Regions from separate parts of the Bradyrhizobium sp. STM 3566 genome, predicted to be linked through region 3. Evidence: predicted binding sites of a transcription regulator. Region 3 holds the regulator's gene; each other region holds the start of a gene.
The links. Region 3 encodes HrcA, which represses chaperone genes, less so after heat shock. Its sites were predicted from a motif close to GTTAGCACTCNCNNNNNGNGAGTGCTAAC; they were not measured.
Positions count from the first base shown of each region.

Region 1: groES (co-chaperone GroES) is a predicted target of HrcA. The motif match lies at 7,195-7,223, and genes of this name have one in related genera.
Region 2: P6U27_RS13445 (co-chaperone GroES) is a predicted target of HrcA. The motif match lies at 6,303-6,331, and genes of this name have one in related genera.

Region 1 is NZ_CP120692.1:1,081,579-1,092,058, reverse strand. It holds gene hisG (ATP phosphoribosyltransferase) at 1-823, shown strand, start outside; gene P6U27_RS05165 (glycosyltransferase family 2 protein) at 910-1,971, shown strand; gene P6U27_RS05160 (ChbG/HpnK family deacetylase) at 1,968-2,813, shown strand; gene P6U27_RS05155 (DUF2076 domain-containing protein) at 2,941-3,768, shown strand; gene P6U27_RS05150 (L,D-transpeptidase) at 4,409-5,218, opposite strand; gene P6U27_RS05145 (protein phosphatase CheZ) at 5,534-6,319, shown strand; gene P6U27_RS05140 (hypothetical protein) at 6,478-6,999, opposite strand; gene groES (co-chaperone GroES) at 7,315-7,611, shown strand; gene groL (chaperonin GroEL) at 7,821-9,452, shown strand; gene P6U27_RS05125 (hypothetical protein) at 9,654-10,480, shown strand, end outside.
Region 2 is NZ_CP120692.1:2,831,849-2,842,328, reverse strand. It holds gene P6U27_RS13470 (MFS transporter) at 65-1,303, opposite strand; gene P6U27_RS13465 (NupC/NupG family nucleoside CNT transporter) at 1,459-2,709, shown strand; gene P6U27_RS13460 (cupin domain-containing protein) at 2,835-3,362, opposite strand; gene P6U27_RS13455 (tetratricopeptide repeat protein) at 3,573-5,702, shown strand; gene P6U27_RS13450 (usg protein) at 5,710-5,997, opposite strand; gene P6U27_RS13445 (co-chaperone GroES) at 6,375-6,689, shown strand; gene groL (chaperonin GroEL) at 6,736-8,376, shown strand; gene P6U27_RS13435 (hypothetical protein) at 8,591-8,740, opposite strand; gene P6U27_RS13430 (LysR family transcriptional regulator) at 8,882-9,715, opposite strand; gene P6U27_RS13425 (cysteine hydrolase family protein) at 9,844-10,434, shown strand; gene P6U27_RS13420 (glutathione binding-like protein) at 10,447-10,480, shown strand, end outside.
Region 3 is NZ_CP120692.1:158,777-169,256, forward strand. It holds gene P6U27_RS00735 (hypothetical protein) at 29-970, shown strand; gene pncA (bifunctional nicotinamidase/pyrazinamidase) at 1,230-1,952, shown strand; gene grpE (nucleotide exchange factor GrpE) at 2,069-2,689, opposite strand; gene hrcA (heat-inducible transcriptional repressor HrcA) at 2,786-3,874, opposite strand; gene rph (ribonuclease PH) at 4,043-4,756, shown strand; gene rdgB (RdgB/HAM1 family non-canonical purine NTP pyrophosphatase) at 4,767-5,402, shown strand; gene hemW (radical SAM family heme chaperone HemW) at 5,389-6,543, shown strand; gene P6U27_RS00770 (penicillin-binding protein activator) at 6,585-7,817, opposite strand; gene rsmI (16S rRNA (cytidine(1402)-2'-O)-methyltransferase) at 8,148-9,098, shown strand; gene P6U27_RS00780 (YraN family protein) at 9,085-9,486, shown strand; gene gshB (glutathione synthase) at 9,497-10,441, shown strand.

The sequences.
Region 1 (10,480 bases), 920 kb from region 3:
CTATCTCTCGGCGAGCGAGATCGCCTCGCAGCTGTCGCGCGGCTTTGCGCATCTCGGCGTCACCGGCGAAGACCTGGTGCGCGAGACCATCGCCGATGCCGACAAGCGCGTGTCGCTGATCGAAGGGCTCGGCTTCGGCTATGCCGATGTCGTCGTCGCGGTGCCGCAGGCCTGGATCGACGTCCGCACCATGGCCGACCTCGACGACGTCACCACCGGCTTCCGCGAGCAGCATCACATGCGGATGCGGGTGGCAACCAAGTTCGTCAACCTCACGCGTGCCTTCTTCCAGAGTCAGGGCATCACCGATTATCGCATCGTCGAAAGCGCGGGCGCGACCGAAGGCGCGCCGGCCGCCGGCAGCGCCGAGCTGATCGTCGACATCACCACGACCGGCGCGACGCTCGCCGCCAACGGCCTGCGGGTGCTCGATGACGGCGTGATCCTGCGCAGCCAGGCCAATCTGGTGGCATCCAAAGAGGCCGACTGGTCGCCGCAAGCGCGCGAGACGGCGCGTGTCATCCTCGATCACATCGCAGCGCGGGCCCGGGCCAACAAGTACCGCGAGGTCCGCACCCGCTTCCGGCAATGCGACGCCGCCCTGCTCAGCGAGGCTCACAGCCGATACGGAGTCGAGGCCCCGTTCGGCGGTCCGACTTCGTCAGGCATGCTGACGCTGCACTGCCCGCCCGGGCAGCTCTATGCGCTGGCGAGCTACCTGCGCGAGCACGGCGCCGAGACCGTCTCGGTGGTCTCGCTCGACTACGTGTTCGACCGGGAGAACCCGCTATTCGCCAGGCTCGAGGCGTTCCTGGGGCGGTGAGCCTCGGGTCCGTTCAGCGTAGCGACAGCAAACGGCAGTTACCATATGCGGTTGAGAAGACCTAAACGCCTCTGGAACCTTGATCGATGACGCTGGGCTCTGACGTTTCCGGCATGACGACCACCGCAGCTAGCGCCGCAGCGAAGGGGCTGTCGATCGTCATTCCCGTCTACAACGAGGCGGCCGGCCTCGCCGCACTGCATCAGCGCATCTGCGATCTCGCCAAGACCTTGCGGCAGCGGTATCGCCTGGCCTGCGAGGTCGTCTATGTCGATGACGGCAGCGCGGATGCGACGCTGTCGATCGCCCGGTCGCTGCCGGCCGACGCAATCGACGTCCAGGTGGTGTCCTTGTCGCGCAATTTCGGCAAGGAGGCCGCGCTGATGGCGGGCCTCGACCATGCCCGGCTCGGCGCCGTCATGTTCATGGATGGCGACGGCCAGCATCCGCCGGCGCTCGTCGAAGAGCTGGTGCGGCACTGGATCGATGACGGCTATGACGTCGTCTACACTGCCAAGGCGCATCGCGACAACGAGCCCTTCTTGCGCCGGATCGCCGTGCACGGCTTCTACGCGCTGATCAATTGGGGCGCCCGCCAGAAGATCCCGGAGGACGCCGGCGACTTCCGTCTGCTGTCGCCGCGCGCGGTCGCCGCACTCAGGCAGCTGCCGGAGCGCAACCGCTTCTTCAAGGGCCTCGCCAGCTGGATCGGCTTCCGCCAGATCCGTGTCGACTACGAGCCTGCGGCGCGCGCCCATGGCATCACCTCCTTCAACGCCGTAAGCCTGCTCGGCCTCTCGATCGAGGGCCTGACCTCGTTCTCGGTGGCGCCGCTGCGCTTCGCCAGCCTGCTCGGCGTTATTCTCGCCGGAGGTGCCTTCCTGTTCGGCCTGTCGATCCTCTGGGAGGTATTCACGACCGGCAAGCAGGTCCCCGGCTATCCCTCGCTCGTGGTGGGCCTGATGACGATCGGCGGCGTGCAGCTCATCATGATCGGCATCGTCGGCGAATATATCGGAAAAATCCTGTCCGAGCTGAAGGCGCGTCCGATCTACTTCGTCGCCGAGCACAGCGCGAAGCATTTCGAGGCCGGCAAGGCCCAGGACGATTCAAGCCAGGACGCCGCGAGCAGGACGGCAGCCGAATGAGCACCGCCGCGAGCCCGCGGCGAATCTGGCTCTGCGCCGACGATTACGGCATCAGCCCGGGCGTCAACCGCGCCATCCGCGACCTGATCGAACGCGGCCGCCTCAACGCCACTTCGGTGATGATGGTAGGTCCGGCGATCATGCGCGGCGAAGTCGAGGCGCTGCAGGCTTGTGCAAAGCAAAGCCCGCGCTGCGCGATCGGATTGCATGTGACGCTGTCGGCGCCGTTCCGGCCGCTCACCATGCACTTCCGCCCGCTCGACGGCGACATGTTCATGCCGTTTCCAAAACTGCTGCGCGCGGGACTTTTGCGGCGGCTCGACCGTGAATTCATCCGCAACGAGGTGAAGGCGCAACTGGCCGCCTTCATGGAAGCGTTCGGACGCGCTCCTGATTTTGTCGACGGCCACCAGCATGTGCAGCTCTATCCGCAGGTGCGCGACGGCTTCGTCGATGCAGTCGCTGAGGCTGCGCCAAACGCCTGGGTGCGCCAGGGCGGCCGCGATCTGCCGCTGGCGCAGCGGCTCGCCTCACCGAAAGCGATGGTGCTCGATATCCTCAGCGCGCAATTCCGCCCCCGTGCCGCCAGTGCCGGACTGAGCTTCAATCCCGCCTTCGCCGGCGCCTATGATTTCACGCGCGCGGCCGATTTCGGCGCGCTGATGCGGCAATTCCTGGAAGGTCTCCCCGATGGCGGCCTCGTGATGTGCCATCCCGGCTTCGTCGATGAGGTCCTCGCCGGACTCGATCCCATGACCGACGTGCGTGAACGCGAGCACGCATATCTGAAGAGCGACGCCTTCGCGCGCCTGCTGGCGGACAGCAACGTGACATTGGGATGAAACGGGCGAAAAGCGGGACCAGGCGACAGCTTGTCGCCTACGGAAATTTAATCCGGCCGGCACTGTTGGGGCCATAATGGAACCCTACATCTCCTGCGCGCTTGGTTCTGCGCAGAGGAGACAGATCATGACGCCGCAGGAACGCCAGCTCGTCGACGAGCTTTTTGACCGGCTTTCTAAACTGGAGAATGCACCGCGCGATCCCGACGCGACCGCGGCAATTTCCGACGGTCTGCGCAAGGCGCCCGGCGCGGTCTACGCGCTGGTGCAGACCGTGTTGGTGCAGGACGAAGCACTCAAGCGCGCCAATGCCCGCATTCAGGAGTTGGAGGCAGGACACGGGCCCGAGCAGGCGCAGTCTGGCGGCTTCCTGGATACCATGCGCGAGACGCTGTTCGGATCGAGCCCGTCGCGCGGCTCGGTTCCGAACGTGCCGCCGCGCGATTCGCGGCCGGTCTGGAACAGCGGACAGGCGATGCAGCAGACGCAGCCAGGTTACGGCGCGCCGCCCTACGGGCAGGCCTATGGCCAGGGTCCGGGTCAGGGCTATGGCGCTCCGCCGGTCGGTGGTGGCGGCTCGTTCCTCGGCACGGCCGCAGCGGCCGCGGCCGGCGTCGTCGGCGGCTCCCTCCTGCTCTCGAGCATCCGCGGCATGATGGGCGGTCCGCACCAGCAGGCTTTCGGCGACACCACGATCATCGAGGAGCGCGGTGGCGGCGGCGCAGGTGGAAGCCCCTGGGGCGGTAGCGATCAGTCCGGCGGCTCGCTGGCACGCGATGCGGGCCTGAACGACATCGGCTCCAACCGGGACAGCCGCCAGGGCTTCTTCGACCAGGCGGCGAACGACCGCGACAACAACGACCAGAATTACGACGACGATCGCGACGACAATTTCAACACGGCTGACGACAGCGATTTCGACAGCGGCGATGACGGCGGCAGCGATTACGCGTGAGCATTTGCGCTGCAGATGCAAACCGGCCGCCTCCAGGCGGCCGGTTTCTTTTGAGGCTGAGTTGAAGTGCCTTCTGCGCCAGCGCGCGCAGAGAAGCCGTTCGATATAAATAATATGACTAATGCACACCGTTGCTGGATAGCACCGAGCAGAACGTCAGCAGCGCGCATGACTTCACCATAGAAGTTGAAAATCGCGCTTCTGACGCGTGCAGCCGTAGACTCCCGGATTTCCAAATACGGACATGGGTGTTCAACTGGAAGAACACGTTGCTTCCGCCACACGTCGTGGCTGCCTCTCTTGGCTATAGTCGGGGGTCTTGAACATGAGTCCACTTCAGCAGCGCATTGCAACCTTGAGCGACGTGACAACCCATCTCATCACCGAATTGTACGAGTTGGAGGGACTGCACGAACGCCTCCGGAAGGCGGAGCTGTCGGTGCGGCGGCTAAGCCGCTTCGCTCGCGCACCGCGTTCGGCTTCATCAACTTGTCGTCGCCGTCTCGGGTCGAGGGGACACCGTCAGCAGACATAGACTAACCAAGCAGGCGCTCGGCGGCGGCACGCACCCCCTTCGATGCCGCGCATCCCGAGCCGGCGCGGCATGCGGAGTTGATCGCCCCATCGAGCGCATGACGCTTCACATCACCACGACCTTGGTGCCGACGTTGACGCGGCCGTAGAGATCGATGACATCCTCGTTGCGCATGCGGATGCAACCGGAGGAGACGTTGGTGCCGATGGTCCAGGGCTCGTTGGAGCCGTGAATGCGGTAGAGGGTCGAGCCGAGATACATCGCGCGAGCGCCGAGCGGATTTTCTGGACCGCCTTCCATGTGCCGCGGCAAATCGGGCCGGCGCGCGAGCATCTCGGCCGGCGGCGTCCAGTCCGGCCATTCGCGTTTGGCCGTGATCGACTTCACGCCGGACCAGGTGAAGCCGGGACGGCCTACACCGATACCGTAGCGCAACGCGCGGCCGTTGCCCTCGACGAGATAGAGGAACTTGTTCGGCGTATCGACCACGATCGTGCCCGGACTTTCCTTGCCGCTATAGTCGACGAGTTGCTTCTCGAATTTCGGATCGAATGGACGCTGCCGCGGATCGACCGCGTCCTGCTGGAGCGCGCTTTGCTGAATTGCGCCTTGCATCTGCGGCTCGCCCATCGGCGGCAGGCGGCGCTGCTCGTAGTAAGCCGGCTGCTGCTGATACATCGGCTGCTGCGGCGCATAGGCCGGACCGCGGCCGGGACCGTCGCCGAACAGAAACTCGATGAAGCCGCCACCCAGATTCGAATTCGACGCGACGCGCACCGGCGCCGGCGGCACCTGCGGCGCGTAGAGCACCGCGGGCGGATCGTTCGGCACGGTATTGTCGAAGGCGCCGGCGTCCGCGCCGGCAACGAAGGTGCAAGCGCCGCCGAGCAGCGCAACAGACATTTTCTTGAACATCGACGTACTCTGTACTGTTTCGTCTAGATCACATGCGTCGTGGCGAGCCGGTGGCTGATCCGCGCTCCTCGACGTGGTCAATAAAAAGCAAAAGCCGCTTTGTTTGGTAAACGTATCGGGCGTTTGGATTCACCACGTCGCGAGCGGCGGCGCAATTTCGCGATCAGCGTTTATTTTCGATGAACGCAGCGCGGCCATGGTTAATCGCTTCTTTGCGCAGCGTCGCGCGCGGCCGATCGGCAGTTCCGCCTGTGAACTTCGTGTTAAATCGGTTCTGCCTACAAAGACGCGTGAGTGAGGTGGGGGAGTAACCTGATGGCTGTTCACCGCAAGCGTTTTCGCGTCGAGGATATCATCAGCGGCGAGATGCCGATTCTGGACGACACCGAAGAGGCAATCCCGATGCATAGCGAGATCATGGCCGAGCTGCGCGCGATCCGCGCCCAGATGGCGAAGGGCGTCGTCGCGGCCCCGCTGTCCGGCAGCGCTGCCATGGCGGCGATCGATGCTTCCACGGCGCACGAGCTTGCCGAAGCCCGCACCATGCTCGAGACCTACCGGGCGCAGATCGAGCAGTGCGAGAAGCTGAAGGTCGAGCTCGACCTCATCCACGACGCCATCGATCGTACCAAGCGCGAGATCGCGACGCTGCACGGCAAGAGCTTCGACGGCGGCGAAATGGCCAAGGTCAATGGCGAGCTCGGCGCGGTGGTCGGCGGCACCGAGCAGGCGACCCAGCAAATCCTCGAAGCCGCGGAATCGATCGACCAGGCCGCCAGCGCAATGTCCAAGGTGGACTCGGCCGATCAGCAGAAGCGCCTCGCCGACGATATCCAGGAGCGCGTCATCTCGATCTTCGAGGCCTGCAACTTCCAGGACCTGACCGGCCAGCGCATCAGCAAGGTCATGACCACGATGAAGTTCATCGAGCAGCACATCAATGCGATGATGGACATCTGGGGTGGCGTCGACGCGATCAAGGCCCATGTGCCGGCGCAGGTCGACAACCGCAGCGACGACGAGAAGCTCCTCAATGGTCCGAAGCTCGCCGGCGACGTCGGCCACGCCTCGCAAGACGACATCGACGCGCTGTTTGATTGAGCGGACGCGCATACGGACAAAGCAAAACGCCGGCCCAGGGCCGGCGTTTTTGTTTGCCGTCATTGCGAGCGAAGCGAAGCAATCCAGACTGTCACCCTGGAAAGACTCTCGATTGCTTCGCTACGCTCGCAATGACGAGTGGTTGGGCCGGAGCCCTATCACGCCCTTGGCGCGCAGCGGACGTAGACCATGTTGCCGTAGCGCGTGGCGGCGTCCTTGTCGATGAAGCGGGTGATCAGGACGCGGCCGTCGAAGGAGACGATCTCGCGGTCCTGCTCGCCGGGGGTCGGACCGGCCGGTCCGATGTAGTTCTTGCCGCTCGGCGAGCCCTTCAGCCGCAGTTCCTGCGGCGTCGCCTGGTCGGCCAGATGCATGATCACGCCGCCGGATGAACCGGCGCCGATCACGTAGGGATTCTTGCACTGGGCTCTCGCCGCAGCCTCGGTGCGAGCGCGGTCGGCCGGGTTCTGGAACGAGGCGAGACCCCAGCGACCGACGATCTCGTCGGCGCGGATGGTGGCCGGCATTTCCGGAGCTGTGCCGGGCTCGGCTTCGGGCGGCGGCGAGGACGACGAGAAGGATGGCAGGCTCATGCCGCCGCCGCAGGCGCCCAGCAACAGCGCCAGACAAGAGGCGGCCGCCAGATTGGCAACCGTGCGCGTGTGAGCCGAACAGATCATGGCATTCCCCCGAACAAGACCATGGCCGCACCCCTCCCGCAGCCAAGCGCAAAACCGCTGCCGGAGCAATGACGTCCTTCTATACGCCGGCGCTCCGAACGAGTTTCCAATGCCACCATCCTATATCCGCCTCAACAACCGCTTAACCACCTTTGCTTGACAGGATCGCAGCCAAGCCATATTTCCGGGCCCACTATTAGCACTCGGAAAGCCCGATTGCTAAGCGCGCCGTTCGATCCTCGAGGAGAGGGTGGACGGAAGCGCCGCCCCACCGACTTCCACTACTTCCGAAGCGAGCCTCCAAAGGGAAACGTCATGGCTAAATCCAAATTTCGTCCGCTGCATGACCGTGTCGTGGTCAAACGTATCGACGCCGAGGAAAAGACCAAGGGCGGCATCATCATTCCCGACACCGCCAAGGAAAAGCCGTCGCAGGGCGAGGTCGTCGCCGTCGGCCCCGGCGGCCGCGACGAGACCGGCAAGCTGATTCCGATCGACCTCAAGGTCGGCGACCGCGTGCTGTTCGGCAAGTGGTCGGGCACCGAGGTCAAGATCGACAATGAAGAGCTCCTGATCATGAAGGAGTCGGACATCATGGGCGTGCTGGCCTAAGGCCACCCGCCTGAACGGCCACTGAATGCTCCGCTGTCATGCCCGGGCTCGACCCGGGCATCCATCCTTCCTCACAAGATGATGGATTGCCGGGCCTACGCCACGCCGAAGCGGCTTCGGCCGCGCAGGCGGGTCAAGCCCGGCAATGACGAAGACAGCGCCGCACGCACGAAACAAGACACATCACGAAACAAGAGGGACTGCAGACCATGGCTGCCAAAGACGTCAAGTTTTCCGGAGACGCGCGCGAACGCATGCTGCGCGGCGTCGACGTTCTCGCCAACGCCGTCAAGGTGACGCTCGGTCCGAAGGGCCGCAACGTCGTCATCGAGAAGAGCTTCGGCGCGCCCCGCATCACCAAGGACGGCGTCACCGTCGCCAAGGAGATCGAGCTCGAGGACAAGTTCGAGAACATGGGCGCCCAGATGGTGCGTGAGGTCGCCTCCAAGACCAACGACCTCGCCGGCGACGGCACCACCACCGCGACCGTGCTGGCCCAGGCCATCGTGCGCGAAGGCGCCAAGGCGGTTGCCGCCGGCATGAACCCGATGGACCTCAAGCGCGGCATCGACACCGCGGTTGCCGCGGTCGTCAAGGATATCGAAAAGCGCGCCAAACCGGTCGCCGCCTCCTCCGAGGTCGCCCAGGTCGGCACCATCTCGGCCAACGGCGATGCCGCCATCGGCAAGATGATCGCCCAGGCGATGCAGAAGGTCGGCAACGAGGGCGTCATCACCGTCGAGGAGAACAAGTCGCTCGACACCGAGGTCGACATCGTCGAGGGCATGAAGTTCGACCGCGGCTATCTCAGCCCCTACTTCGTCACCAATGCCGAGAAGATGACCGCCGAGCTCGAGGACGCCTACATCCTCCTGCACGAGAAGAAGCTCTCGGGCCTGCAGGCCATGCTGCCGGTGCTCGAAGCCGTGGTGCAGTCGGGCAAGCCGCTCGTCATCATCGCCGAGGACGTCGAGGGCGAGGCGCTGGCCACCCTGGTCGTCAACCGGCTCCGTGGCGGCCTCAAGGTCGCCGCCGTCAAGGCGCCGGGTTTCGGTGACCGCCGCAAGGCCATGCTGGAGGACATCGCGATCCTCACCGGCGGCCAGCTCATCTCCGAGGAGCTCGGCATCAAGCTCGAGAACGTCACGGTGAAGATGCTGGGACGCGCGGGCAAGGTGGTGATCGACAAGGAGAACACCACGATCGTCAAGGGCGCCGGCAAGAAGCCGGAGATCGAGGCCCGCGTCGGCCAGATCAAGGCTCAGATCGAGGAGACCACCTCGGACTACGACCGCGAGAAGCTCCAGGAGCGCCTCGCCAAGCTCGCCGGCGGCGTCGCGGTCATCCGCGTCGGCGGCGCCACCGAGATCGAGGTCAAGGAGAAGAAGGACCGCGTCGAGGACGCGCTCAACGCCACCCGCGCCGCGGTGCAGGAAGGCATCGTCCCAGGCGGCGGCGTCGCGCTGCTCCGCGCCAAGAAGGCGGTCGGCCGTCTCACCAACGCCAATGACGACGTCCAGGCCGGCATCAACATCGTGCTGAAGGCACTGGAGGCCCCGATCCGCCAGATCTCCGAGAACGCGGGCGTGGAAGGCTCGATCGTCGTCGGCAAGATCCTGGAGAACAAGTCCGAGACCTTCGGCTTCGACGCCCAGAACGAGGACTATGTCGACATGGTCGAGAAGGGCATCATCGATCCGGCCAAGGTGGTGCGCACCGCGCTGCAGGACGCCTCCTCCGTGGCCGGCCTGCTGGTCACCACCGAAGCCATGGTCGCCGAGCTGCCGAAGAAGGAAGCTCCGCCCGCCATGCCCCCCGGCGGCGGCATGGGCGGCTTCTAAGCCTCCATCCCAATGAAAGTGTTGCGAAGGCCGCCTCCAGGCGGCCTTCTTTTTTGCCGACCCTGCCTCCTCGCTTTCCGATTCAACCAGCGGCCAAAACCCACTACGGTGGCGCGCCGATTCTGATCGTTTGGGCATGATCCTCTCGGAAAACCGCTTCACACTTTTCCGGATCATGCCCGTTGCCCGAGGATCTCATCAATGCGTGCGCTTCTGGTTTGTTCGACAGCCGTTTTGGCGGCCCTGCTCACCGTTTCGCCGCATCCGGCCTCCGCCCAGATGAAGCTGTCGCCGAAGTCGACAGTGCCGGGCGGAACCGAGACGCGCTATTTCACCTCGATCGACGGGCTGATGGACGGCAATGCCGACGTGATCCTGAAGGAGACACGGCAGGGCAAGACGGTCACCGCGGCGGTGCTCGACGTCTGTTACCCGGTCGCGAAAAACTCCGAGCGCAAGGACCGGTTCGTCGTCAATCTCCAGGTCGCCGGCCAGACGCTGACGGGAACGACGCAGAGCCTCGGCGAGAAGTCGCCGGTCAGCGTCAAGCTGACGCGCAAACAGTCCGGCGACACGTTCGAATTCCGCGGCCAGATCGCGATCGGTCAGGCGGTGACCGAGGTCACCTCGCCCGACAATTCCGATCTCAGCGAAAGAGAATTCCTGGACAGTCAGACCTCCGACGACGGCATCACGCCGCAGCCGAAGGATTTCACCGACGTCTCGCCGGAAGCGATCGCAGTCAAGGTCAAGCTCGACGCTGCGACCGACTTCCTGAAGAGCCTGAAGGGCCAGGAGGTCGAGGTGACGCTGGCGAGCCTCAATGTCGGCTGCGATGCGCTGCGCGCGGGCGAGCAGACCATCAACATGTCGGTCGATCCCGAGCGCGCGGGCGCGCTGCTGTCGAAATTCAAGGCGATGCCCGGCGTCACGGCCGCTGGCTGGACTGCGGGCATGACCGAGATGGACCGCACCATCCGCTTCCCCGCGGCCGACTGGCGCGAGGGCGACAAGATCAACAAGGGCAA
Region 2 (10,480 bases), 2.7 Mb from region 3:
GCGGCAAGATTCTGGATTGCTTCGTCGCAAGAGCTCCTCGCAATGACGTGGAGAGAGCGTTGCCCTATTCCAAACTCTCCACCTTTCGCAGGCTCGGAAACAGCTTCATCCAGAGCAGCGCCACTGCGACGGTGGCGACGCCGCCGAGCACGGCGGCGGGCATGGCGCCGAACAGCGCGGCCGTGAGGCCACTCTCGAATTGGCCGAGCTGGTTCGAGGCGTTGATGAAGAGGAAATTCACCGCACCGACCCGGCCGCGCATCTCATCGGGTGTGGACAGCTGCACCAGCGAGAAGCGTATCACGACGCTGATCGTATCGGCCGCACCGAGCACGGCGAGCGACAGCACCGACAGCCACATCCACGGCGACAGTGCGAACACGATCGTGGCGAGGCCGAATACGATCACCGCCTGGAACATGCGTAAGCCCACATGCCGCGAGATGGCGTGGCGCGCCAGCACCACGGTCATCAGGAGCGCACCGACCGCGGGCGCGGCACGCAGCACGCCGAGTCCGACCGGGCCGGCCTGAAGAATATCGCGGGCATAGATCGGCAACAGCGCGGTGACGCCGCCGAACAGCACGGCGAACAGGTCCAGCGAGATGGTGCCGAGAATCGCGGGGTTGCCGCGGATGAAGCGGACGCCGGCAAAGATATTGTCCGAGTTCGTCCCCTCCTTTGCGATCGCCTGCGGACGCGGCCGGATGAAGCCGGTCAAAATCATCCCCAAAACCCAGAACAGCACCATCACGGCATAAGCGAGATGCGGGGCGACCGCATATGCGAATCCGCCGAGCGCCGGCCCCGTGATGGTCGCGACCTGCGCTGCGCCGCTGGAGATGGCCGTGGCGCGCTGCAGCGACCCTTGCGGCGCGATCAACGGCAACAACGCCGCCGTGGTCGGGCTCTCGAACGCGCCTGCAATGCCGAGCACGAAGGTCGCGATGAAGATCTGCACCTCGCCGACCGCGCCGAGATAGGTGATGGTTGCGAGATAGAGCGCGGTCGCGGCTTCCACGAGCTGGCAGAGCTGGACCACGCGCTTGCGCTCGTAGCGGTCGGCGGCGTGTCCAGCGACGAACACCAGCAGCGCCGTGGGCAGGAACTGCACGAGGCCGACCATGCCGAGGTCGAACGCCGAGCCGGTGAGATCGTAGATCTGCCAGCCGATCGCGACCGCCGCGATCTGGCTGGAAAAGCGCGACAGGCTGCGGGAGAGCAGGAAGAACAGGAAGGCGCGGTGGCCGAGCAGCGCGCCGGCGCTGACCGGCAGATTGTCGGATATTGGCTGCTCTGGCATCGTCGCTTCGGTCACCTCGGACGGTCCGGTCCTGATCCTGATGGGCCCGCGTGGCCCAGGCTTGCCCGCTTGTCAACAACGAGCCGCTTCCGTGGCCCCCGGCATTGCCTTTGCAATGCACACGCGGCCATAATCATTGAGGGTTTGGGGACATCATGCTTCGGTTGCAATCGGCACTCGGCATTTTCGCATTGCTCCTGATCGCTTTCGCGCTGGCGGAGAATCGCCGCGCGGTCTCGCTGCGTCAGGCGGCAATCGGCCTCGCCGCGACCTTCGTCACCGCGGTCGTGCTGCTGAAGCTGCCGGTCGTCGCGCATGCGTTCGGCGCGATCAACGACGCGGTCGGCGCGATCTCGGCGGCCTCGCGCGCCGGCTCCGCCTTCGTGTTCGGCTATGTCGGCGGCGGCCCCCTGCCGTTCGATCTGAAGGTGCCGGGCGCGGACTTCATCCTGGCGTTCCAGGCATTGCCGATCGTGCTGGTCATGAGCGTGCTGACGACACTGCTGTTCTATTGGCGCGTGCTGCCACCGATCGTGCGCGGCATGGCCTGGCTGCTCGAACGCACGTTGGGGGTCGGCGGCGCCGTGGGCCTCTCGACCGCCGCCAACATCTTCCTCGGCATGGTCGAGGCACCGTTGTTCGTGCGGCCGTATCTGGCACAGATGACCCGCAGCGAATTATTCGTGGTGATGACCGGAGGCATGGCCGGCATCGCCGGCACGGTGCTGGTGCTCTATGCGACGCTCCTTGCCCCGCTCATCCCCGACGCGGCCGCGCACTTCGTCATCGCCTCGGTGCTGGGCGCGCCGGCCGCGATCCTTGTCAGCCTGATCATGGTGCCCGAGACATCCGACAAGCGTACCGGCGGTGCACTGGAAGATCCCGAGATGAACGTGTCCAGCACGATGGACGCCATCGTCAAGGGCACCACCGGCGGCCTCGAACTGTTGCTCAATATCGTCGCCATGCTCCTGGTGCTGGTGGCGCTGGTCTATCTGGTCAATGCCATGCTTGGCCTCTTGCCTGATATCGGCGGTGCCGCGATCTCGCTACAGCGGCTGCTTGGCCTCGTCATGGCACCAGTATGCTGGTTGATGGGGCTGCCATGGGATCAGGCGATCACCGCCGGCAGCCTGATGGGCACCAAGACCGTGCTCAATGAATTGATCGCCTATGTCGACTTCACCAAGCTGCCAGCCAACGCGCTCGATCCGCGCTCGCGCCTGATCATGCTCTACGCGATGTGCGGCTTCGCCAACTTCGCCAGCCTCGGCATCATGATCGGCGGCCTCGGCGTGATGGCCCCGGAGCGGCGCGAGGAGATCAACGCGCTGGGGCTGAAGTCGATCGTATCGGGGACGCTGACCACGTGCTTGATGGGGGCGATGGTGGGGGTGTTGAGTTAAGACACCCGTCGTGAGCCGTAGAGGGCGGATTGCGCGCAGCGCAATCCGGGGCCATCTTCTCCACGGAGAAACTTTCCCGGATCTTGCTTGCGCCGCATCCGGGCTACAAGCCCGCGGGCAAGCCCTTACGCCTTCAACTCCACCGTCCTGAACTCCGCCGGCAGGATCACCTCCAGCAGCTCCCCGTCGTCCGAATAGTCCAGGATCATGTGCTTGATCTTCGGCGGCTGGGTCCAGGCGCTGCCTTGCTTCATCAAGGTCTCGCCCTGCCCGTCCATATAGGTCTTCACCCAGCCCTTGAGCACGTAGACCATCTGGAATTCGACGTCGTGATAATGGAGCTTGGAGACCTCGGCCGGGTTGCAGGGGCCTTGCAAGCGGATCACATGCGCCTGCGCGAGGCCGTGGGTCGCCTCGGCGATGCCGAGATCGCGGTATCTGGCATAGGCACGCAGGCCGTCGGCCTTGAAGTCTTCCTCGCGGTGATGGCTGATGGCGATGCGCTGCTTCGGCCGCACGGCCTTCTTCGGAGCGACGGTGCGCGCCTTCGCCTTCACTGCCTTTCGTGCCGAGGATCGCGCCGCTGCCTTGGTCCCGCTCCGCTTCTTCACTGCGGTCTTCATTGCGGGCCTCGATGCCTTCTGCTTGGCCATTGTCTGCCTCCCTGTTCCGAGCCGCGCCCGTCGCACGGGTGTGACCCGAAGGGCAGATTACCCAGTCCTGGGCGAGGCAGCAATTGCGGAGCTGAGGCCGGTCACGCGATCGGTCGTAGCTTGTCCCAAGCTGTCGTGGCGAGCGAGCATCGTCTCGTCTTCGTTCTCTCCCTGAATTAGTCTCGGCAGGAGATCTGGGGGAATTGATTCATGGGCAACAGCGTCGGTCAGCGTGCATTTCAGAATGCCCGGCTCCAGAAACGGCAAAAGGCCGAAGTGCTGCCATTGCTCGGGCAAGCGCTCGAGTTGCACAAGAAGGGACGCCTCCCCGAGGCCAGGGCTGCCTATCGCCAACTCCTGCAGTTCGCGCCCAACCAATTCATCGCCCTGCATATGCTCGGCGCCTTGGAGTCTGATGCCAGGAACTATGACCAGGCCGAAATCCTGCTGCGCCGGGCCGTTGCCGCAGACCCGCGATCTGCCGAAGCCCACATGAGCTTGGGCGTGGCGCTGAACGGGCTGAAACGTCACGACGAGGCCCGCGAGAGCTATCGAAAGGCTCTCGCCTTGCGGCCCAGCTACGCCCTCGCCCTGTCCAATCTCGGCAACGCGAGCGCGGCCCTTGATCTGCACCAAGAAGCGCTCGAGAGCTACGATCAGGCGCTCGCAATTGACGCAAACCTGGCCGAAGCCCACAACGGCCGCGGCTCTGCGCTCTGCCGTCTGCGCAACTATGACGAGGCTCTCGCAAGCCTGAACCGCGCGCTCTCGATCAAGCCTGACTATGCCGCGGCGCTGGCGAACCGCGCCGCTGCACTCCGGGAGCTTCAGCGATTTGACGAAGCCATGGCGGATTGCAATCGGGCAATCGCCCTCGCACCCGACGACGTGAATGGGTGGCTCTGGCGCGCCAACGTCTTGCTCCAGACCCAGCAAATTGCCCAAGCATTGCTCGATTGCGAGAAAGCTCTCGCGATTGCGCCCGATTCTGATCAAGCTCACTTCGTATTGGGCCTCTGTCTCGCCGGACTTGGCAGGGTCGACGAAGCGCTCGCCAGCTTCGACAGGGCCCTCGACATCCGGCCTGACCTTCAGAGCGCGATCTCCAGCAAGATATTCACGCTCGATTTTGTGGCGGACGCCAGCGTCGAACGGCATCAGCAAGCGCGTCGCGTGTGGTGGGAGCAGATCGGGGCCAAAATCGCTTCAGAAGCGGCAGCACCGCATGACAACAGCCGCGACCCGGACCGGCGCCTGGTGCTTGGCTTCGTCTCGTCGGACTTCAACGCGCATTCGGCCGCGTTCATTTTCAAGCCGGTCCTGCAACACCATGACCGGGCACAGTTCGAGATCGTGTGCTACTCGTGTTCGTCGAAAGTGGACGGGACGACAAGCGAATTTCAGGGGCTCGCCGATCGCTGGCGTGACGCCTCGCAATGGACCGATGATCGCCTCGCTGCACAGATTCGCGCCGATGGCGTCGATATCCTGATCGATCTGTCCGGCCACACCAGAGGAAACCGCCTCGGCGTATTTGCGCGCAAGCCGGCACCGATCCAGGCGCACGGCTGGGGCCACGGCACCGGCACCGGGCTGCCGACGATCGATTATCTGTTCTCGGATCCTGTCGCGATTCCTTTGGCGGTTCGGCATCTGTTTGCGGAGACCGTCGTCGACCTGCCGTGCTTTGTGACGCTGACGCCGCTGCCGGCCGGGATTGCGCGAGCGGAGACGCCTGCGATTTCGAACGGTTTCATCACGTTCGGTGTCTTCAACCGCATCAGCAAAATCTCCGACGAGGCCGCGGCAGTCTGGTCCAGGATCCTCGAGCGGGTGCCGGGCTCGCGACTGCTGATCAAGGATGTTGCGCTCGACGATCAACTCGTCCGCGACAAGCTGCTGGCGCGATTTGCGGCTTGCCGATTGCCGGCCGAACGCGTCGATCTGCTCGGAGCGACCTCGCGGCACGAACATCTGGCATCGTTCAATCGCATCGATATTGCACTCGACCCGTTCCCACAGAACGGCGGCGTCAGCACATGGGAAGCCCTGCAGATGGGCGTGCCCGTGGTGGCGAAGCTCGGAAACAGCCTGCCCAGCCGGGCCGCCGGCGCCATCCTCGCCGCGCTCGGCCTGCCGGACTGGATCGCCGACAGCGAGGATGCGTATGTCGAGATTGCAGCCGGCCGCGCGGCGCGGGTCGCCGAGCTCGATCAACTGCGCCGCGAGCTGCCCGAACAGATCAGCGCTGCGGCCGCCGGCAACCCTGTCTCATATGCGCGAGCCGTGGACGACGCCTATCGCGCGATGTGGACACGCTATTGCAAGGGCGGCGTCTGAGCTCTGCTCAATGCAGCCGGAACACGCCGTCGACGGCGCGCAGCTCGGCGGGCTTGATCAGCTTGGAATGCGCCACCGTGACCGAATGCAGGGGGCCATCGAGCTTCTCCTGCCAGAACGCCAGGAAATCGGTCAGCGCCGGAAATTTCGGAAACATGTCGTAGTTCTGCCAGACATAGGTCTGGAGCAACGAGGGATGATCCGGCATCCGATAGAGAATCTGTGCCGTCGTCAGCCCGTAGCCCAGCATCTGTTTCCGGAAGTCCTCGGAAACGCCCCCAACGCGCAGTCCCATGCCAAACCTCCTTTGCAGGAGCGCATGCAGGGGGTGGCTTGATCCGTGCCCCGGGAGCCACCCGGAAACGATGCGCTCACATGAGAGATATGTGACGCAAACCGACAATCCATCTCAAGCCCAAAAGTTTAACAAGCTGTTGAAATTCAATGCGTTAGCAGCAGACAAGACTCCGTGCTAATACGGTCTCGGGTGTCGGTTAACGATGCCAAAGAGATTCTGGCAGTCCGTGCTTTCGGGTGCTAATTTTTCTGCTACAAACCCTTGCCCCCGCAAAATTCCTGTCCTATTTCACCCTCGCTCGTGCTAGCACTCGCGGGCAACGACTGCTAACAATATCAAAATCCTCAACTCGTCCAATTACTTAGGAGGACTGCATGAAATTCCGTCCGCTTCACGACCGCGTCGTGGTCAAGCGCATCGACGCAGAAGAGAAGACCGCCGGCGGCATCATCATTCCCGACACTGCCAAGGAAAAGCCCTCGCAGGGCGAGGTCGTCGCCATCGGCCCGGGCGGCCGCGACGAGTCCGGCAAGCTGATCCCGATCGACCTGAAGGTCGGCGACCGCGTGCTGTTCGGCAAGTGGTCCGGCACCGAGGTCAAGATCGACGGCCAGGACCTGCTGATCATGAAGGAGAGCGACGTGATGGGCGTTCTCGAGGTCACCGAGTCCAAGAAGAAGGCGGCCTAAGGGCCCTCTCCTCCCTCCAGTCAAACATCCTCAAGGAAAAATCCAGATGGCAGCCAAAGAAGTCAAATTCTCGGTTGAAGCGCGCGACAAGATGCTGCGCGGTGTCGACGTTCTCGCCAACGCGGTGAAGGTCACGCTCGGTCCGAAGGGCCGCAACGTCGTGCTCGACAAGTCGTTCGGCGCTCCCCGCATCACCAAGGACGGCGTCACCGTCGCCAAGGAGATCGAGCTCGACGACAAGTTCGAGAACATGGGCGCCCAGATGGTGCGCGAAGTCGCCTCCAAGTCCGCTGACGCGGCCGGCGACGGCACCACCACCGCCACCGTGCTCGCCCAGGCGATCGTGAAGGAAGGCGCGAAGTCCGTTGCCGCCGGCATGAACCCGATGGACCTCAAGCGCGGTATCGACCTCGCGGTCGAGGCCGTCGTGGCCGACCTCGAGAAGAACTCGAAGAAGGTCACCTCGAACGACGAGATCGCCCAGGTCGGCACTATCTCGGCCAACGGCGATGCCGAGATCGGCAAGTTCCTCGCCGACGCCATGAAGAAGGTCGGCAACGAGGGTGTCATCACCGTCGAGGAAGCCAAGTCGCTCGAGACCGAGCTCGACGTCGTCGAGGGCATGCAGTTCGACCGTGGCTACATCTCGCCCTACTTCGTCACCAACGCCGACAAGATGCGCGTCGAGATGGACGACGCCTACATCCTCATCAACGAGAAGAAGCTCTCCTCGCTGAACGAGCTGCTGCCGCTGCTCGAGGCCGTGGTGCAGACCGGCAAGCCGCTGGTCATCGTCGCCGAGGACGTGGAAGGCGAGGCCCTCGCCACCCTCGTCGTGAACCGCCTGCGTGGCGGCCTGAAGGTCGCGGCCGTCAAGGCTCCGGGCTTCGGCGATCGCCGCAAGGCCATGCTGCAGGACATCGCGATCCTGACCGGCGGCCAGGCGATCTCGGAAGACCTCGGCATCAAGCTCGAGAACGTCACGCTCAACATGCTCGGTCGCGCCAAGAAGGTGATGATCGACAAGGAGAACACCACGATCGTCAACGGCGCCGGCAAGAAGGCCGACATCGAGGCGCGCGTGGCCCAGATCAAGGCGCAGATCGAGGAGACCACCTCGGACTACGACCGTGAGAAGCTCCAGGAGCGTCTCGCCAAGCTCGCTGGCGGCGTCGCGGTGATCCGCGTCGGCGGCGCGACCGAGGTCGAGGTGAAGGAGCGCAAGGATCGCGTTGATGACGCGATGCATGCGACCCGCGCGGCGGTCGAGGAAGGCATCGTCCCGGGCGGCGGCGTCGCCCTGCTGCGTGCCTCCGAGCAGCTCAAGGGCCTGCGCACCAAGAACGACGACCAGAAGACCGGCGTCGAGATCGTGCGCAAGGCGCTGTCGGCTCCCGCTCGCCAGATCGCGATCAATGCGGGTGAAGACGGTTCGGTGATCGTCGGCAAGATCCTGGAGAACAAGGCCTACAATTACGGCTTCGACTCCCAGACCGGCGAATATGCCGACCTCGTCAAGAAGGGCATCATCGACCCGACCAAGGTGGTCCGCACCGCGATCCAGAACGCTGCCTCGGTGGCCGCGCTCCTGATCACCACGGAAGCCATGGTCGCCGAGCTGCCCAAGAAGGGCGGCGCCGGCCCGGCGATGCCCCCCGGCGGCGGCATGGGCGGCATGGACTTCTGATCCAGCCGTTCAGGCACGATACGAAATGCGAAACCCCGGCAGCGATGCCGGGGTTTTGGTTTGCAATAACTTCTCTCCACCCGTCATTCCGGGCTCGCGCCCAAGTGGGCCTTCTAAAGCATGATCCGGAAAAGTGCGAAGCGGTTTTCCGGAAAGATCATGCGTAAACAACAAGCTAAAGCGCGATGACGATTCATCCAAATCTCATCGCGCTTTAGGAAATGTTGAACGGCTGATACAGGACGAAGCGAAACAAGATCATCGGCCACCACAGCAGCGGGATCAGCAGGATCAGGACGGCAATCGCCTTCCGCTCCCGCGATTGCGCCGTCGACGGCCCGATGGTGTCCTGAACAATCGTCATCGCCTTCTGCTCAGCCTGCAACCGGCATGACGTTACGCAACCTTTGCGCCCGTGAAAACCCTGTTCAGGATAGGTCGCGCCGGCGCGCTCGCGCGTTCACGACAGGCGAACCCTGGGGGCCGATCGCAACCCGATGCGCCGTCAGCGGCGCGAGGTCTCCTGGAAACAGGCCCTCACCCAGTCGATGGTCACGCGCGTTGCGGCATCCCGCTTGAGATGGTTTTGCACGAGCAGCCAGACGTCGCGCCGCTTCGGCAGCAGCGTGGCGCGCAGGCGGCGGTCGCCGAGCAGGTCGGCGCAGACATATTCCGGCAACACGCCGGCGGCCTGATGGGCGCGGATCAGATTGCGGATGACACGGACGTTATCGGCGACGCAGCGCGCGCGGGCCTTCCTGGTGCGCAGGAATTGCATCTCGGGAATGGCGCCGAGCTCGTCGGGATAGACGCACAGCATCGGCTCGCCCTCGGTCGTAACCGGCTCGAAAAAATACAGCTTGATGTCGCCGAGCCTTGAGATCGCGAAGTCGCCCTTGTCGGGCTTGCGCAAGCGGATGGCCAGATCAGCCTCCCAGCGCGAGAACCTGACGTTCTCGCTCGAGGTGAGGAATTGCAGCGTCAGGCCGGGATGGGTCCGCAGGAAGTCGCCCGCACGCGGCGACAGCACTTCTTCTGCAACTGTGTTGGTGGAGGCGATGCGCAGGCGGCCGACCGGACCTTCCAGGCTCTCGCTGAGGCGGCCGATCTCGGCCGCATGCGAGGCCATCGCCTCGACATGCGCCAGCACCGCTTCGCATTGCCGCGTCGGCCTGCGAACGCCGTCGGCGGCCTCGAACAGACGCAAGCCGAGCGCACGCTCGATGCGCGACAGCCGGCGCCCGACCGTCGTCTCGTCGATACGCAGCTTTGCGCTGGCGCCGGCATAGGTGCCTTCGTCCCTGACGGCGGCGATGATGCGCAGATCGTCCCAGTTCATGGCTTGAGGCTACATCGCCGCCCGATGGCCTGCAATCTCGCAGCCTCCCGCTGCAATATTCCTGCATATCGGCAGGCATTCCCGGGCTATGTTTGTTGCGCCTTCTACCCCGGGAGATTTCCAAGACCATGACCGCAAAGACCCTGCTCCAGCTCGCCGGCGCCGACCTCAGCCCGCCGCGCCTCGGCGACGCCGCACTGGTGCTGATCGATATCCAGAACGAATATCTCGCGGGCCCCCTCGCCTTGCCCGACGCCAAGCCCGCGATCGCACGTGCGGCTGCGCTCCTGGCACAGGCCCGCGAGGCTGGTGCCGCGATCATCCACATCGCCCATCGCGGCAAGGCCGGCAGCCTGTTCGATCGTGCCGCCGACCGCGGTGCCATCGTCGTCGAGCTGAGCCCCCGCGCCAGCGAGCCCGTGATCGAGAAGGAGCTGCCGAATGCCTTTGCCGGCACCGATTTGCAGGCGTGCCTTGTCGCGACCGGACGCAAGAACATCGTGCTGGCCGGCTTCATGACGCATATGTGCGTCAGCTCCACGGCGCGGGCCGCGCTCGACCTCGGCTTTCGCACCACGATCGATGCCGATGCCTGCGCCACGCGCGACCTGCCGGACGGGCGCGGCGGCACGCTGGACGCCCGAACCATCCACGAGGTTGCGCTCGCCGAGCTGTCCGATCGCTTCGCGATCATCGCCCGCGGCGATGCGCTGAAGTAACGGAGCAACGCGATGCTGCAACTCTATTTCTCACCGATGGCCTGCT
Region 3 (10,480 bases):
GCCTCAATGTGAACCAATCAGAGTGCCCATGACGCTGATCCGCCCCCTCGCCGCACTCGCCCTCCTCGCCGTCTCCGCGTTTCCGGCCTACGCCGCCGACGCCGTTTTCCCACCTGGCTTGCGCCTCGGCATGGTGCCCCTGGTCGGCCTCAGCACGGCGAAAACCTTTCCGGGCTTCGAGAGCGAGGACGGCAGCGTCAAGGTGCTGATCACCGAGCTGCCGCCGGCGGCCTATGGCGAGGTCGTGAGCGCGTTCAATTCCAATCCTGCCGGGGCCAATGGCGTCAAGCAGGACAAGATCGAGACCCCCGCGGGCCTTGCCTATTTCACGACCGAAAGCGGCAAGGCCGACGATACCCCGGTGAAGCGCTATTCGATGATCGTGCCCGGTGCCGGCTTCTCCGGCTATGTCGCGGTGCAGATCCCGGAGAATGCGACCAAGATCTACACCGATGAAGCGGTGCGGCAGATGTTTGCGAGCGCCACCACCCGCAGGCAGGTCTCGGCCGAAGAGCAGATCGCGCTGATGCCGTTCAAGATCACCGATCTTGCCGACTTCAAGGACGTCCGGACCCTGGCGCCGGGCTCGAGCATCATCCTGGCCGATGGCGATGAGAGCACGGGCTACGAGTCGCGGCCGTTCATGATCCTCGGCCTGATCGGCGCCACCCCGCAAGCCGCCGACGACCGCGCCCGTTTCGCCCAGGAGGCGGCACTCCAGATTCCCGGCGTGCGCGAGTCGCGGATCACCATGTCCGAGCCGATCCGCATCAACGGCCAGCAGGGTTTCGAGACCCGGATCGACGGCGTCAGCGGCAAGGATAAGGTCCCCGTGACCGTGGTGCAGTGGATCCGCTTCTCGAGTGGCGGCGCATCATTGCGCATCATCGCCAGCGCCCCGCGCGACAGATGGCAAGCCGCCTTCACCCGTTTCCGCGCGGTGCGCGACGGGATTCAGCCGAAGGGGTAGACGCGTCCCACGCGCGAGATGCGCTCCCTCCCCACCCGCCCCCACCCGCGGGCGGGCGGTCGGGGAGAGGGTGTCTCCGCAATCGAGACCGCGCTCTGCAAGCGCAGCAAGCTCTCCCGCAAGGGCCCGCAAGGAGAGGTGCGCCGAGCACGCCGCGAGCCCAACCCCTCACCAAGACCGGCTGCATTTTCGGGCTTCTGTTCGTATACGAACGGAACTACGCTCCCCTCCGTTGGATCATCCTAAGGGGAGGCGAACGATGCTGGATCGGCGACACGTCTTGGCAATGCTTGGAACGACGGCACTGGCGACGCTCGCGCCAAGTGCGCTGTTCGCGGCCGCGTCGATCAAGCCGGACGACGCATCAGCCCTGCTCGTGATCGACGTGCAGAACTGCTTCCTGCCGGGCGGCAGCCTCGCGGTGAAGGAAGGCGAGCAGGTGGTGCCCGTCATCAACAGAATCGCGAAGGCGTTTTCCAACGTGGTGATGACACAGGACTGGCACACGCCCGGCCACATTTCGTTTGCGTCGGTTCATTCAGGCAAGAAGCCGTTCGAGACCATCGACCTGCCCTACGGCAAGCAGGTGCTGTGGCCCGACCATTGCGTGCAGGGCACCGATGGCGCTTCGCTGTCGAAGGACCTGTCGATCCCGCACGCCGAGCTCATCATCCGCAAGGGTTTTCACAAGGACGTCGACAGCTACTCGGCCTTCCTCGAAGCCGACGGCAAGACCTCGACGGGGCTTGCCGGCTACCTGAAGGGACGCAAGATCAAGCGCGTCTTCGTTGCAGGGCTCGCGACGGACTTCTGCGTCGCCTGGACCGCGCTCGACGCGCGCAAGGCGGGTTTCGAGGTTTATGTGGTGGAAGACGCCTGCCGCGGCATCGACACCCAGGGCTCGCTGGCAAAGGCCTGGGCCGACATGGCCAAGGCCGGCGTGAAGCGGATTCAGTCTGCGGATATCGCGGTGAGCGCGTAAGATTTACGATCAGTCGTTCCGGTTCGATGCAAAGCATCGAACTCCGGTGCGCAATTGCGCACCGGATTCCGGGTTCGACTCTGCGAGCCGCCCCGGAATGACTCGTCGCTTACCGCTCAGTTCGGCGCGCCGCTCGACTCGTTGTTGTTGTTGGCCGCGGTCGCCGCCTTCGCGCCGCCCTTGGCGACACCGACCAGCGCCGGGCGCAGCACGCGCTCGCCGATTGTGTAGCCGGCCTGCACGACCTGCACCACGGTGCCCGCCGGCACCGAGGCATCGGGCACTTCGAACATCGCCTGCTGGAAGTTCGGGTCGAACTTCTGGCCCTGCGGATCGAATCTCTTCACGCCGTGCTTTTCCAGCGCGTTGAGCAGCGAGCGCTCGGTGAGCTCGACGCCCTCGATCAGCGAGATCAGGCCGGGATCGGCCGCGGCACGGGCTTCGGCCGGAACGGCGTCGAGCGCGCGCTGGAGATTGTCGGCGATGTCGAGCACGTCGCGCGCAAAGCCGGTGATGCCGTAGAGGCGGGCGTCAGCGACCTCCTTGGTGGTCCGCTTGCGCAAATTCTCCATCTCGGCCAGCGTCCGCAGCATGCGGTCCCGCGCCTCGGCGGCCTCCTTCTGCAACGTCTCGACCGAGCCGGGCTCGGGATCGTCGGGCATGATGTAGGGTTTTGACACCACGGGCTCGCCGGTCGCTGCAGTCGTGTCTTCGGGTTGCCGGTCTTGCTCGGTCATCGGCTCTATTCTCGAACTCGTTTCCAGGGATTGTTGGCCCGGATATCGTGCCTGAGGCCACGAAAATCAAGCGCCCGTGATCGGCGGAAACGCCGGTCAGCCCCCCAGCAGGCGGCTGACGATACGGGCGGCGTAGTCCACGGTCGGGATCACGCGGGCATAATTCAGCCGCGTCGGGCCGATCACGCCGAGAACGCCGACGATGTGGCCGGCGGCATCCCGATAGGGCGCGATGATGGTGGAGGACCCCGACAGGGAAAACAGCTTGTTCTCACTGCCGATGAAGATGCGTACGCCCTCGGCGGTTTCGGCCCGGCCGAGCAGGTCGATGACGCCCCGCTTGGTCTCGAGGTCGTCGAACAACAGGCGCACCCGCTCCAGATCCTCCAGCGCATGCAGATCTTCGAGCAGATTGGCATGGCCACGAACGATGAGCTGGCGGTCCTCGTTCTCGCCGCCGGACCAGCTGGCAATGCCGGCCGAGATCACCTTTTGCGTCAGCTGATCGAGCTCGGCGCGGGCCTCGGCGAGCGCGGTTTCGAGCTCGAGCCGCGCCTCGGCCAGCGTGCGGCCGCGGATTCGCGCATTGAGGAAATTGCCAGCCTCGATCAGAGCCGAGGAGGGAACTCCGGGCGGCAGCGTCAGCACGCGGTTTTCGACCTGGCCGTCCTCGCCGACCAGAATCACCAGCGCCCTCTCCGGTTCCAGGCGGACGAATTCGATGTGCTTGAGCCGCGCATTGGATTTTGGTGTCAACACGACAGCGGCGGCCCGGGTCAGGCCGGAGAGCCGCATCAGGGCCTGGTCCAGCGCCGCCTCGACCGACTGCGCCTCGCCGACGGAGGAGAGCTGGCTCTGGATCGACTGCCGCTCGGCCTCATTGAGGTCGCCGACCTGCATCAGGGCATCGACGAAGAAGCGTAAGCCTAGTTCCGTCGGCAGCCGGCCCGCCGAAGTGTGCGGGGCATAGATCAGGCCGAGCTGTTCCAGATCGGCCATGACGTTGCGGACCGAGGCCGGTGACAGCGGCATCGCGATCAGGCGCGAAATATTGCGCGAGCCCACCGGCTCACCGGTCGCGAGATAGCTTTCGACAATTTGACGAAAGATGTCGCGGGAACGCTCGTTGAGCTGGGCGAGGCCTGCGCGCGGCGCGATCAGATGGATCGGATCGTGATGGGCCACAGACGGTAACTCCTCTCAGATGCTCATAATTTGTCCATCCAGGGCGGTTCTGACAAGCGGGGCGTTTGCGGCCTCGAAGGCGAGGGGTGAAAAAACCTTGCCGCCCACCCCTGCCCCACCTACAAGCACCGCGAACAGCCTTTTCCCGTGAGTTTTGGAGGATTTCCCATGCGGCCAAGCCGCCGTGCGCCCGACGAATTGCGCCCCGTGACGCTGGAGCGTGGCGTGGTCAAATATGCGGAAGGCTCGTGCCTGGTGAAATTCGGCGACACCCATGTGCTGGTCACCGCCACGCTCGAGGACCGCCTGCCGCCCTGGCTGAAGGGCCAGGGCCGCGGCTGGGTCACCGCCGAATACGGCATGCTGCCGCGCGCGACCTCGGAACGGACCCGCCGCGAGGCCTCAGTCGGCAAGCAGAGCGGCCGCACCGTCGAGATCCAGCGCCTGATCGGCCGCTCGCTTCGCACCATCATCAATCTCGAAGCGCTCGGCGAACGCCAGATCACGGTCGATTGCGACGTGCTCCAGGCCGACGGCGGCACGCGCACGGCCTCGATCACCGGCGCCTGGGTCGCGCTCGCCGATTGCGTCAACTGGATGAAGGCGCGCAACATGGTGAAGGCCAACGTGCTGCGCGACAACGTCGCCGCGATCTCCTGCGGCATCTACAACGGCACGCCGGTGCTCGATCTCGACTATGCCGAGGATTCCGAGGCCGAGACCGACGCCAATTTCGTCATGACCGGGGATGGCCGCATCATCGAGGTGCAGGGCACCGCGGAACGCGAGCCGTTCACCGAAACCGAGTTCCTGGCGTTGATGGCGCTGGCGCGCAAGGGCGTCGCGCGTCTGGTGGACTTGCAGAAACTGGCCGTGGCGTAGTCAATAGGCCATGCACCGCCGAATCACGGACAAGCTCGTCATCGCCACCCACAATCCCGGCAAGCTCGCCGAGATGAAGGAGCTGCTTGCGCCGTATGGGATCGAGGCGGTGTCGGCCGGTGAGCTCGGTCTGGACGAGCCCGAGGAAACCGGAAACGACTTCCGTAGCAATGCCGCGATCAAGGCGAGCGCCGCGGCGAAGGCGACCAAGCTTCCTGCTTTCGCCGACGATTCCGGTATCGTCGTCGACGCGCTCGACGGCGCGCCCGGCATTTTCTCGGCGCGCTGGGCCGGCCCAAACAAGGATTTCGCGGCGGCGATGGCGCAGATCGAGCGGCTGTTGCAGGAGCGCGGCGCCACCACGCCCGACCGCCGAAGAGCGCATTTCGTCTCCGCGCTCTGCGTTGCCTGGCCCGACGATCATCTCGAACAGGTCGAGGCGCGCGTCGACGGTACGCTGGTCTGGCCGCCGCGCGGGAATGCCGGCTTCGGCTACGATCCCATGTTTCTGCCCGATGGCCACAGCCGTACCTTCGGCGAGATGGAAAGCGTCGAGAAGCACGGCCTGCCACCGCTCGGCCTCGGCCTGTCGCATCGCGCCCGCGCCTTCGTGAAACTGGCGGAGATCTGCCTTGAGCCGCGCTAAGGAAGCCTTTGGCGTCTACGTGCACTGGCCGTTCTGCCTGTCGAAATGTCCCTATTGCGACTTCAACAGCCATGTCCGCCACGCCGCGATCGACGAAGCGCGCTTCGCCTCCGCCTTCGGACGTGAGATCGAAACGACCGCACGGCGTGCGCCGGGCCGCGAGGTGACCTCGATCTTCCTCGGCGGCGGCACGCCGTCGCTGATGCAGCCTGCAACCGTCGGCGCGGTGCTCGATGCGATCGGCAAGCATTGGGCTGTCGCCGGCGACGTCGAGGTCACGCTGGAGGCGAATCCGACCAGCGTCGAAGCCACGCGCTTTGCCGGCTATCGCGCTGCCGGCGTCAACCGCGTCTCGCTCGGCGTGCAGGCGCTCGATGACGCCTCGCTGAAGGCGCTCGGCCGCATGCACAGCGCGCGCGAGGCGCTCGATGCCGTCGCCATCGCGCGCCGCTCGTTCGATCGCTATTCGTTCGACCTGATCTACGCTCGCCCCGACCAGACGCCGGCGATGTGGGCCGACGAGCTGCGGCACGCCATTGATGAAGCGGCCGAGCATCTGTCGCTCTATCAATTGACGATCGAGGAAGGCACGCCGTTCTTCGGCCTGCACCAGGCCGGCAAATTGAAGACGCCGGACGAAGCCGCCGCACGCGCGCTCTATGATGTCACGCAGGAGACCTGCGACAAGCTCGGCCTGCCCGCCTACGAGATTTCAAATCACGCGCGGCGCGGCGCCGAGTGCCGGCACAATCTGGTGTACTGGCGTGGCGAGGAATATGCCGGCATCGGCCCCGGCGCGCATGGCCGCCTCGACATCGACGGCATCAGGCACGCCACCGCCACCGAGAAGCGTCCCGAGGCCTGGCTGATGCGGGTCGAAACCAACGGCGATGGCATCGTCACCGACGAGCTGCTCAACAGCGAGGAGCGCGCCGACGAATTCCTGCTGATGGGATTGCGTCTCGCCGAAGGCATCGACCCCGAGCATTACAGGGCACTCTCTGGCCGCCCGCTCGATCCCCGCCGCATCGCGCTCCTGCGCGAGGAGGGCGCCATCACGGTCGATGCAACGGGACGGCTGCGCGTGACCAGCAGCGGATTTCCGGTGCTGGATGCCGTGGTAGCGGATCTGGCGGCCTGAGCTCTCTCCCCGTCGTCGTCCCGCACGAAGGGGAGAACCGGCTACGCCCCAAAACTCTTCGGCGAGCCCGCGACCGCAACGCCGCCGCCTTGCGTCACCTTCATCACTGCGAGCCCACGCTCATTCGTGCCGTCGGCGCGGAAGCGGAACAGGCCGTCGATGCCGGCGAAGCCAGAAGGATTCGTGAGCACATCGGAGGAGAAGCGTTGGCCGCCCTGCGTGCGCGCGAGCGCGGCGACGAGGGCGACCGCGTCATAGGCGAGCGTGGCGGTTCGCACCGGCTCGCCGCCATATTTGGTGCGGTAGCGGCCGGAGAAGGCGCGGAAGCCGGCCGGGTCGGGCGCGGCATAGAGGCCGCCTTGCAACGCCGCGCTGGCATAGACGCGCGGATTGTCCCACAAGCCGGTGCCGAGCAGCTGGATGTTGCGCAGGTTCGCGCCCGCCGCGGTCATGGCATCTGCCACCGACACGACGGCATCGCCGTCATCGGCGATGAACAGCGCATCCGCGCTGCCGAGTTGCGGCGCCACGGTGCGCGCCGGCGTGGCGCGATCGGCGCCGTACTTCTCGAAGGCGACGATGCGTCCGCCGCGCCGCGGAACGGCCGCCTTCACGGCGGCCTCGACGACATTGCCATAGGCATTGTCGGGTACCAGCACGGCCACGGAGCGCTTTCCGATGCTGGCGGAATATTCGACGATGCGGTTGACGTCGGACTCCGGCAGGAACGAGAGCAGATAGACGCCGCGTCCGGCGATGCTGGAATCGGTCGAGAAGGCGAGGACGGAAATGCCGCGCGTGCGCGCGACCTGTGCCACCGCCGGCACCGACTGCGCGAACAGCGGCCCGAGAATGATCTCGGCGCCTTCGTCGACCGCCTGCTGCGCGCCGGCCTGTGCGCCTTGCGGGCTGCCATTGTCGTCCTTGATCAGCAGCTGGATATTCGGGTTCTGGAACTCGGCCAGCGCCATCTCGGCGGCATTGCGCATGGATTGCGCGGCGAGGCCCGCATTGCCGGCGGCCGAGAGCGGCAAGATCAGACCGACCTTCACGCCGCCGGTGCCGGCGGTCGTCGCCTGCTGCTGGGGACCCGCCGGCTGGGCCGGCGGTGTGGAGCTTGAGAACGGGTTGGAGAACTGGCTGAGACCTTGCTGCACGCCGGCGCAGGCCGACAGCACGGGCGCACCGAGCAACAGGCCAAGCGCACTCCGGCGGGTCGCTCCCGACAATCGGGACCCCGGAATGGGAGACTTTGGATGACGCGGGCCCACCATGGCAGCTTCTCTTCTGACCGGCCGTCGCCGGCCGGTCATGACATTGCTTCCGCGGCACAAGCCCGCGAATTCAGGCATATTGTCGGCAAATGGTTAACCAAAACAAAAGGATAACAAGCGCTTAACACGGCCGCCTCCCCGTCCCGGCAGCTGTTCACCATCACTCATTCAGCATCAAGGCGGCGTTTCCGTCGTGAATATGGCGCAAGCGCCCTGATTACCTCTCAACGTGATCCACATTCCCGTCCGCTCCCCGCCCCTCACCTCCGCACGATCTTTTTCCGCCAGCCGGTTCCCAGCCCTGCGGATCGTGCCTAAGTTGACCTCATTATGCGCGCAAAGCCGGCCCCGATAAATACGCCTGAAGCTCAAGACGCCGCCATGCGCGGCTTCTCCATCGATGCCCATCGGTTTGCCGCGCCGAAGGTCGCGCCGGGCCTCCATCTGGTGGCGACACCGATCGGCAATCTCGGCGACATCACCCTGCGGGCGCTTCAGACGCTCGCCGGCGTCGATGTCATCGCCTGCGAGGACACCCGCATCACGCGCCGCCTGACCGAACGCTATGCGATTGCGGCGCAGCTCAAGCCCTATCACGAGCACAATGCGGAAGCGGCGCGCCCGAAGATTCTTGAAGTGCTGGCGCAAGGCGGCTCGGTCGCTCTGGTGTCGGATGCCGGCACGCCATTGATCTCCGACCCCGGGTTCAAGCTGGTGCGCGAGGTCTGCGCTGCGGGCCATCCGGTGTATGCGCTGCCCGGCCCATCCTCGGTGCTGGCAGCTCTGTCGGTCGCTGCATTGCCGACCGACCGCTTCTTCTTCGAGGGCTTCTTGCCGGCGAAATCGGCAGCGCGCCGCGCACGCCTGGCCGAGCTTGCGCGCATCGACGCGACGCTGGTGATGTTCGAATCGGGCAATCGCATGCAGGCCACATTGACCGATCTCGCCGAAATCATGGGTGAACGAGAGGCAGCGGTCTGCCGCGAGCTGACCAAGTTGCACGAGGAGGTCAGGCGTGCCCCCCTCGCCGAGTTCGCGCGGCAAGCCGACGCGCCGGAGACGCGCGGCGAATTCGTTCTCGTGATCGGTCCGCCTGCAGCCGACGCCGACGTGCTGGCATCGGATGCGCTCGACGGTCTCTTGCGCGAGCAGCTTGCCGCCAACAGCGTCAAGGATGCCGTGGCGCATGCGGTGGCACTGTCGGGCCGGCCGCGCCGCGAGGTCTATGCCCGCGCGCTCGAGCTCGCAAAGGACCTGCGAGGCGGCGATGGCGAAGACTGACCCTCCGGCGGAACCGAAGGTCGCCTCGCCCGAGCGCGTCGCCGCGTTCCGCACCGGCATCTCCGCGGAGAGCCGCGCCGCCGCATACCTCATGGCCAAGGGCTATCGCATCCTCGCCAAACGTTACCGCACCCCGTATGGCGAGATCGACATCGTGGCGCGCCGCCGCAATTTGATCGCTTTCGTCGAGGTCAAGGCGCGGGCGAGCCTGGATGACGCTGCTTTCGCCGTGACGCCGCGCCAGCAGCAGCGCATCATCGACGCCGCCCAAGGCTGGCTTGTGGCGCATCCCGAGCATGCCGAATTCGAATTGCGATTCGACGCCATGCTGATTGCGCCGCGCTCGCTTCCGCGCCATGTGTTGGCGGCATTCGACGCCTCGACCTGAAAGGCAGATCATGAAACTGAACGTCGCCGTCCAGATGGATCCCATCGCCCGCATCAACATCAAGGGCGATTCCACCTTTGCGCTGCTGCTGGAGGCGCAGCGGCGCGGCCATGGCCTGTCTTATTACACGCCCGACAAGCTCTCCATGGTCGGCGAAGAGCTGGTCGCTCCGGTTCAGCTCCTGACCGTGCGCGACGAGCCCGGCAACCACTTTACCTTGGGCGAGCCCAAGCGCGAAGCGCTGAACGGTTTTGACGTGGTGCTGCTGCGCCAGGACCCGCCGTTCGACCTCGCCTACATCACCTCGACGCATTTCCTGGAGCGCATCCATCCGAAGACGCTGGTCGTCAACGATCCTGCCTCCGTGCGCAACGCGCCGGAAAAGCTGTTCGTGATGGATTTTCCGCAGCTGATGCCGCCGACGCTGATCTCGCGCGACCTGGATGAGATCAACGCGTTTCGCGACAGGCACGGCGCCGTCGTGATGAAGCCGCTGCACGGTCACGGCGGCGCGGCCGTATTCCGCGTGATGCCGCAGGACATGAATTTCGGCTCGCTGTTCGACATGTTCTCGGTCACATTCAAGGAGCCTTGGGTGATCCAGCAGTTCATCCCCGAGGTGAAGCACGGCGACAAGCGCATCATCCTCGTCAACGGCGAGTTCGCCGGCGCGGTGAATCGCGTGCCGGCCACCGACGACCTGCGCTCCAACATGGTGCGCGGCGGCGCGGCGCAGGAGACCGAGCTCACCCCGCGCGAGCGCGAGATCTGCGCCACGCTCGGCCCGGCGCTGCGCGAGCGCGGCCTTTTGTTCGTCGGCATCGACGTCATCAACGGCAACCTCACCGAGATCAACGTCACCTCGCCGACCGGCATCCGCGCCATCTCGCGGCTCGGCGGCCCTGATGTCGCGGCGAAGATCTGGGACGTGATCGAGCAGAAGCGGAAGAAGTAGCTTCCGCGCACGCTGCTACGAGAGCGTATGATCTCTCTC